DNA from 3 places in the Streptomyces sp. NPDC027962 genome. Region 2 is predicted to be linked to each of the others. Evidence: riboswitches for the same ligand, from Rfam matches in the RefSeq annotation. Region 2 holds a riboswitch; each other region holds the start of a gene.
The links. Region 2 has a riboswitch for cyclic di-AMP ahead of ACZ4SA_RS31905 (transglycosylase family protein). Riboswitches for the same ligand answer to the same signal wherever they lie in the genome.
Positions count from the first base shown of each region.

Region 1: linked by a shared signal. The riboswitch ahead of ACZ4SA_RS24510 (LysM peptidoglycan-binding domain-containing protein) and the one ahead of ACZ4SA_RS31905 (transglycosylase family protein) in region 2 are both predicted to bind cyclic di-AMP.
Region 3: linked by a shared signal. The riboswitch ahead of ACZ4SA_RS09255 (M23 family metallopeptidase) and the one ahead of ACZ4SA_RS31905 (transglycosylase family protein) in region 2 are both predicted to bind cyclic di-AMP.

Region 1 covers NZ_JBVHTA010000028.1:85,683-87,875, reverse strand. The annotation lists gene ACZ4SA_RS24515 (glutamate-cysteine ligase family protein) at 1-733, shown strand, start outside; cyclic di-AMP (ydaO/yuaA leader) riboswitch at 1,131-1,291, shown strand; gene ACZ4SA_RS24510 (LysM peptidoglycan-binding domain-containing protein) at 1,294-2,100, shown strand.
Region 2 covers NZ_JBVHTA010000049.1:21,918-24,110, reverse strand. The annotation lists gene ACZ4SA_RS31910 (transglycosylase family protein) at 1-440, shown strand, start outside; cyclic di-AMP (ydaO/yuaA leader) riboswitch at 718-890, shown strand; gene ACZ4SA_RS31905 (transglycosylase family protein) at 894-1,568, shown strand; gene eno (phosphopyruvate hydratase) at 1,923-2,193, shown strand, end outside.
Region 3 covers NZ_JBVHTA010000007.1:122,328-124,520, forward strand. The annotation lists gene ACZ4SA_RS09255 (M23 family metallopeptidase) at 1-897, opposite strand, end outside; cyclic di-AMP (ydaO/yuaA leader) riboswitch at 900-1,057, opposite strand; gene ACZ4SA_RS09260 (tyrosine-protein phosphatase) at 1,733-2,193, shown strand, end outside.

The DNA of each region.
Region 1 (2,193 bases), on a different contig from region 2:
GATCAAGGTGCAGGGGGTCCGGCCGCGGGTGTGGTTCGGCGAGCGGTGGATCACCAGCGTTTTTGATCTCTTCGAGGAGAATGTGCGCTACTTCCCCGCCCTGCTGCCCCTGTGCGACGAGGAGGATCCGCGCGGGACGCTCGATGGCGGGGACACACCGGAGCTGGCCGAACTGACCCTGCACAACGGCACCATCTACCGGTGGAACCGCCCCGTCTACGCCGTCTCCCACGGCCGACCGCATCTGCGCGTCGAGAACCGGGTCCTGCCTGCCGGCCCGACCGTCGCCGACACTCTCGCGAACGGCGCCTTCTACTACGGGCTGACCCGCGCCCTGGTCGACGAGGAGCGGCCGATCTGGTCCCGGATGTCGTTCCAGGCCGCCGAGGACAATCTGCACGCCGCGGCGCGGCACGGCATCGACGCGGACCTGTACTGGCCGGGCATGGGCGAGGTGCCGGTGGCCGAGCTCGTACTGAGGCGTCTGCTGCCCATGGCCCATCGCGGTCTCGAGCTCTCCGGCATGGACGCGGCGTGGCGGGAGCCGCTGCTGGGGATCATCGAGCAGCGCTGCGTCACCGGGCGCAACGGCGCGGTGTGGCAGGCGGAGATGTACCACCACATAGACGCCACGAGCCGCGTCGACCACCACGAGGCGCTTCGGCTGATGACGCAGCAGTACATCGCCTACATGCACCTGAACGCGCCGGCGCACACCTGGCCCGTGGACTGAGTGTTCCCCGCTCGTGCTGTGGGGGACGGAGGCGACCTGCCCGGCAATGCTCCTCTATGTCCGGTATAGAGGTTTTTTCCCGCATTAAGTTTGTAAGTCGAATTGCCATGCATTCCTGTGAGTTGAAGCTCTTTGGGGGTTATGGGGCAACCCTGGAGGTTGCCCCGATCCCTCGTGATGTCGGTCACCTGGTCCGCTCTGTGCGGATACCGCCGCACGGGCCAGTTCCCGTTGCCTGGGCGGAATTTGAGCCTTTTGACGCGGCACTGACAATATGAATTGCCCGTCGGGGGGAGACGTCCGCTTTGTGATGTGGAATTCAGGACTTGTTTCGCCGGGATCCTCTCGCTTAACGTCACCGTCAATCCGGACGGACCGCCGAATCCTGCCGCCGTCCGGTTAAACCGCACCCACTCACGTACGGCAGGAGCGGGGGAACCAGGTAAGCCGCCGATCCGGAATCCCGGAACGGCTCGGGGTGAAGTCGCCATCAGATGCGACCGGGCATCTCCAGCCCGAACCCGACAGCTCACCTCGCAGGCGACGGAGAGGAATTCGCCATGCCCGCAAAGGGTAAGCACCGTCGTCCCAAGTCCCGTTCACTTACCCGCGGATTCGTCGCAGCGGGCACGGGCGGTGCCGCACTCGCCCTCCCCCTCATGGTCACCACCACTGCGCAGGCAGCGCCGGCCGCGCTGCCCGTGGCCGCGGAGAAGGCTGTCGCGCCGGTCACCGTGGCCGCTGCCGCGCAGGTCGCCGCACAGAAGTCCAAGGTCGTCACCTATTCCGTGGTCGCGGGTGACTCCCTTTCCAAGATCGCCACCAAGTATTCCCTGAGCGGCGGCTGGAAGGAGCTCTTCAATGACAACCGGAGAGCCATCGGTCACGATCCGGCACTGATTCACCCCGGTCTCGAGCTCACGATCGGCGCAAAGTCCCCGGCCAAGGAAAAGGCCGCGCCCAAGAAGGCCGACCGGGCCGCCGCGACCGACCGTGCGGACCGCTCGGAGCGGAAGACGGCCCCCGCCGCCAAACCCGCCACCTACGCGAACAACCTCGACGGCTGGATCAAGGAATCGCTGGCCGTCATGGCCCGGCACGGAATTCCGGGAACCTACGAGGGAATTCACCGCAACATCATGCGTGAGTCCTCCGGCAACCCGCGAGCCATCAACAACTGGGACATCAACGCCATCAACGGCACGCCCTCGAAGGGCCTGCTGCAGGTCATCCAGCCGACCTTCGACGCGTACCACGTCCCCGGCACGGCCAACGACCTGTACGACCCGGTCGCCAACATCACGGCCGCGTGCAACTACGCCGCCGACCGCTACGGCTCGATCGACAACGTGAACGGCCCCTACTGACGGGACCGTTGCACGGCCGGCAGGCCGCAACACTTCACCGGGCCGGAGCCCGGGGCGTCCGGCGGCGCCCCCGGTCTCCGGCCCGTTGGCCGT
Region 2 (2,193 bases):
CGGACGCGGCCGAGTCGTCGGGCGACGCCACCGGCCGGCCGGCCCCCAAGGGCGACGACACCACCGACCCGTCCGGGCCGGGCGCCCCTGACGCCTCCGAAGGCGCCGCCGGGGCGGATCCGGCCGGGGACGCTGCCGACGGCACCGGCAAGCACCGCGGCGCGCCCGCCGGCGACGAGGTGGAAACCGGCGATACGGGCGAAGCGCGCGAAACCGGTCGCCATGCCTCACGAGGTGACGGTTCCGCTCGTAATGGCGTGGATGAGTCAACGAGCCCCGACGCCTACACCGTTCAGCCCGGCGACAACCTGTGTGACATCGCAGCCGAGCGGAAGGTGCCAGGAGGGTGGCCGGCGCTCTATGAGGGCAATGAGGCGACCGTCGGGTCCGACCCCGACCTCATCCTGCCCGGTCAGCGGCTTGATCTGGGCCTGGACTAGGGCCAGTTTGGCTGGGCGATTCGCAACCCTTTGTCCGTTCTGTTCCGGTGAGACAAGGGTCTCTTTGCAGCAAGTGGCCCAAATCGCCCCCCGATTTCGGCCACTTCGCCCCTCACCTGCACAAACGGGCGCTATCAGGCAGTCGGAATGGGTGATTTCTCCCCGATGTTCGTCTTTGAACATCGGGGAGCACTGTGTTTACGGTCTGAACCGCTCGCCACCGCGGGCCCCGTCGACCGTCACGCCGAATCCTGCCGTCGGTCGGGGGGAACACTCGTCGCTCACAGCGCCGAAGGCAGGAGCGGGGGACCCAAGGTAAGCGCCGGTCCCGGCCGTCCATGAAGGACGGCCGTGAACGGCTGGGGGTGGAGCCGCGCGCAAGGACGCGCGGCCGGGCACTCACAGGTCCGAACCCGACAGCTCACCTCGTAGGCGTCGGTGAGGAGAAGCTTCATGCTGCGTTCCAGCAAGGCCAAGCACCGTCGCCCGTCGAAGGCCGTCCGTATCGCCACGCTCGCCGGTGTCGCCGGTGCCGCCATCGCCGCACCGATGCTCGGCGCCACCTCCGCCTCCGCCGCGACCACCTCCGAGTGGGACGCGGTCGCCCAGTGCGAGTCCGGCGGCAACTGGTCCATCAACACCGGCAACGGGTACTACGGCGGCCTGCAGTTCTCCGCCTCGACCTGGGCCGCCTACGGCGGCACCGCGTACGCCTCGACCGCCGACCAGGCGTCCAAGTCGCAGCAGATCCAGATAGCCGAGAAGGTCCTCGCCGGCCAGGGCAAGGGTGCCTGGCCGCACTGCGGCGTCGGCCTGTCCGGCGCCTCCCCCGCGAGCGGCTCCACCGAGCAGTCGCAGCCCTCCACCGAGCGCTCCGGGGTCCCCACCACGCGCTCCGAGCGCTCCGAGGCCCCCGCCCCGGCCAAGAAGGCCGAGAAGGCCGCACCCAAGGCCAAGTCCTTCAAGAAGGGCGACGGCGAGTACGAGGTCAAGGCCGGCGACACCCTGAGCAAGATCGCCGAGACCGAGAAGGTCAAGGGCGGCTGGGAGAAGCTGTTCGAGCTGAACAAGGACATCGTCGAGAACGCCGACGTGATCCACCCCGGCCAGCAGCTCCACCTGAGCTGACCTCCGCCCGTGGGTGAGAGGCCGTGGATGTAGGGGGCACCCCCGTCCGCCACGGGATCCGACCACCCCGGTCCGGCGCACCTTCCCCCGAACGCGCCGGGCCGGGGTTCGGTCCGTCCTGGGACCGGAACCGCGCCCGGGGTTCGGTCCGTCCGGGCCCGGAAACAGCCCCAACATCGGTTACCGGCAGGTAGATCCGACCCTGTTTGTCCGGTGACGAGAGTCTTGATGCCCTTTTTCGTCCCAGCGGGCGGGCATCGGCCTGCCTTTGCCCTCCGGGCGGTTAGGCTCTTGCCGCAAGGCCAAGCAGACCTCTGCACTTTTTCTCGCGTCACATCCCAGAAGGAGATGCTCGTGCCGTCCATCGACGTCGTCGTAGCCCGGGAAATCCTGGACTCCCGAGGCAACCCCACGGTCGAGGTCGAGGTTGGCCTCGACGACGGCAGCACGGGTCGTGCTGCAGTTCCGTCCGGTGCCTCCACCGGTGCGTTCGAGGCTCTCGAGCTCCGCGACGGTGACCAGAACCGCTACCAGGGCAAGGGTGTCGAGAAGGCCGTCCTCGCCGTCATCGAGCAGATCGGCCCCGAGCTCGTCGGCTACGACGCCACCGAGCAGCGCCTGATCG
Region 3 (2,193 bases), on a different contig from region 2:
GGCCAGCGGGTCGATGTCGGAGCCGTAGCTCGGGCCGGTCCGGATCTCGAAGTGCAGGTGCGGGCCGGAGGAGTTGCCCGTGGAGCCGGAGAGGCCGATCTGCTGACCACCGGACACGGACTGACCGCTGGAGACGCCCAGCGAGGAGAGGTGGGCGTACTGGGAGTAGGTGCCGTCCGTGTGCTGGATGACGACCTCGTTGCCGTACGCGCCGCTCCAGCCGGCGGAGACGACGGTGCCCGCGGCGACGGCCTTCACAGAGGTGCCGGAGGGGGCGGCGAAGTCGACGCCGGTGTGGTAACCGCTGGACCACATGGCGCCGGAGGCGCGGTACTGCGTGGTGACGCCGGCGTCGACCGGGGCGGAGAAGCCGGACGCCGGCGCCGGGGTGGCGGCTTCCTTCGCGGGAGCCTCCTTCGCGGGAGCCTCGGCCTGCGGAGCGGCGGGCCGCGAGTCGTCACGCGAGGGACGGGGCTGCGACTCGGCGCGGGGCTCGGGGTCGTTCTTGACCTTGGACTTGGCACCGATCGTCAGCTCGAGACCCGGGTGGATCAGCGCGGGGTCGGCGCCTATGGCGCGGCGGTTGTCGTTGAAGAGCTGCTTCCAGCCGCCGCGGACGTTCCGCTCTTCGGCGATCTTCGACAGGTAGTCGCCGGGGACGACGGTGTACGTCTGCGGGGCCTTCTTGGCGCCCTGAAGGGCGGCGGCCTCGACGGCGGCAGGGGCCACGGCGGCGGCCTGCTCCGGAGCGGTGGCCGGAGCCGCCGCGGGTGCGGCGTTGGCAGAGGTGGCGCCGAACAGGGGCAGCGCGATGGCGGCGCCACCCGTACCGGCGACGACGAAGCCGCGGGTGATCGGGTTGGTCTTGGGACGGCGGTGCTTACCCTTTGCGGGCATGGCGCTTTCCTCTCCGGCGCCTGCGAGGTGAGCTGTCGGGTTCGGGCTGGAGATGCCCGGTCGCGAACGTGCACGACTTCACCCCAAGCCGTCCGAATTGACCGGAATCGGCGTACTACCTGGGTCCCCCGCTCCTGCCACACGTGGGTGGGTTCGAATTCCGGGCGGCGGCAGGATTAGGCGGTCCGTCCGGATTGAGCGTGACCGTAGGCGAGTCGGGCAGTCCCGGACAAGCCACGATTTTCCCCGATCAATGACGGGACTGATATCAACGGGGATTTCCCGGTCACCCTCCGTGGACAACGGAGCATCAATCCCCTTACCGAGAAGGGAACTCGCGCGCCGGACGCGGCCACAGAACGTCACAGATATGACGCTGCTCACGGACCGCAACCCATCTCCCCTGCTTACGGGGCACGTTATGCCGAAACGAGCAATTCGGACAGAAGATGCATTTAGTCATCTACTCCCGCACTTAACGCAACGCACTGTCGCCCCTCGCTTCCACCCCCATCGAAGGAACGGGAATGCGGTGCCGGTCATGGCAACGGGAGGCCGAGATCACCCCCCTGTCACCGTCGCCCGAAATGCTCGCACTCTATACAGATGCACCATTTCGCCCCCTGGGTGTGGAGGCTCGCCTTCGCAGGACCGCACAGGTCCGCACATCACCCGCCGCGCGGACCGCCGGGGCCACGCCCCGAGGAAATCGGCGCGCGGCCGTCAACACCATTGGTTCATGGCCGAGATGAGTGCCTCATGAACGGGTGTCGTATCGTCGGAGCCGCGCCATCGTCGGCGAGCAGCGCCGACGGCAGTACCTGAAGGAGTCCTCGTGACGCAGCAGCTGCCGCAGGCCCCCTCGACAGAGCCGGATCTGACCGGCGTCCGCAACTTCCGGGACGTGGGCGGACTGCCGACTGTGGACGGGCGGCGGGTGCGGCACGGCCGACTGTTCCGCAGCGGACACCTGGCGCACGCGACGGCGGGCGACGCGACGTTCCTCACGACCCTGGGACTCCATACGATCTTCGACTTCCGCAACGCCGCCGACCAGCGGCTGGAGGGCCCGGACGTCGAGCTGCCCGGCGTGCGCAATGTGAATCTGCCGCTGAGCGACCCGGCCGACGGCGCCGAGTTCTGGAAGATGGTCCGGGACGGCAACCTCGATCAGCTCAAGGCCATCCTCGACGACGGCAAGGGCGCCGGGCGGATGATCGCCTCCTACCGCATGATCATCAAGGAGCGTACGGCCGAGCACAGCCAGGTTCTGCACGCCCTGGCCGAGGACAGCGT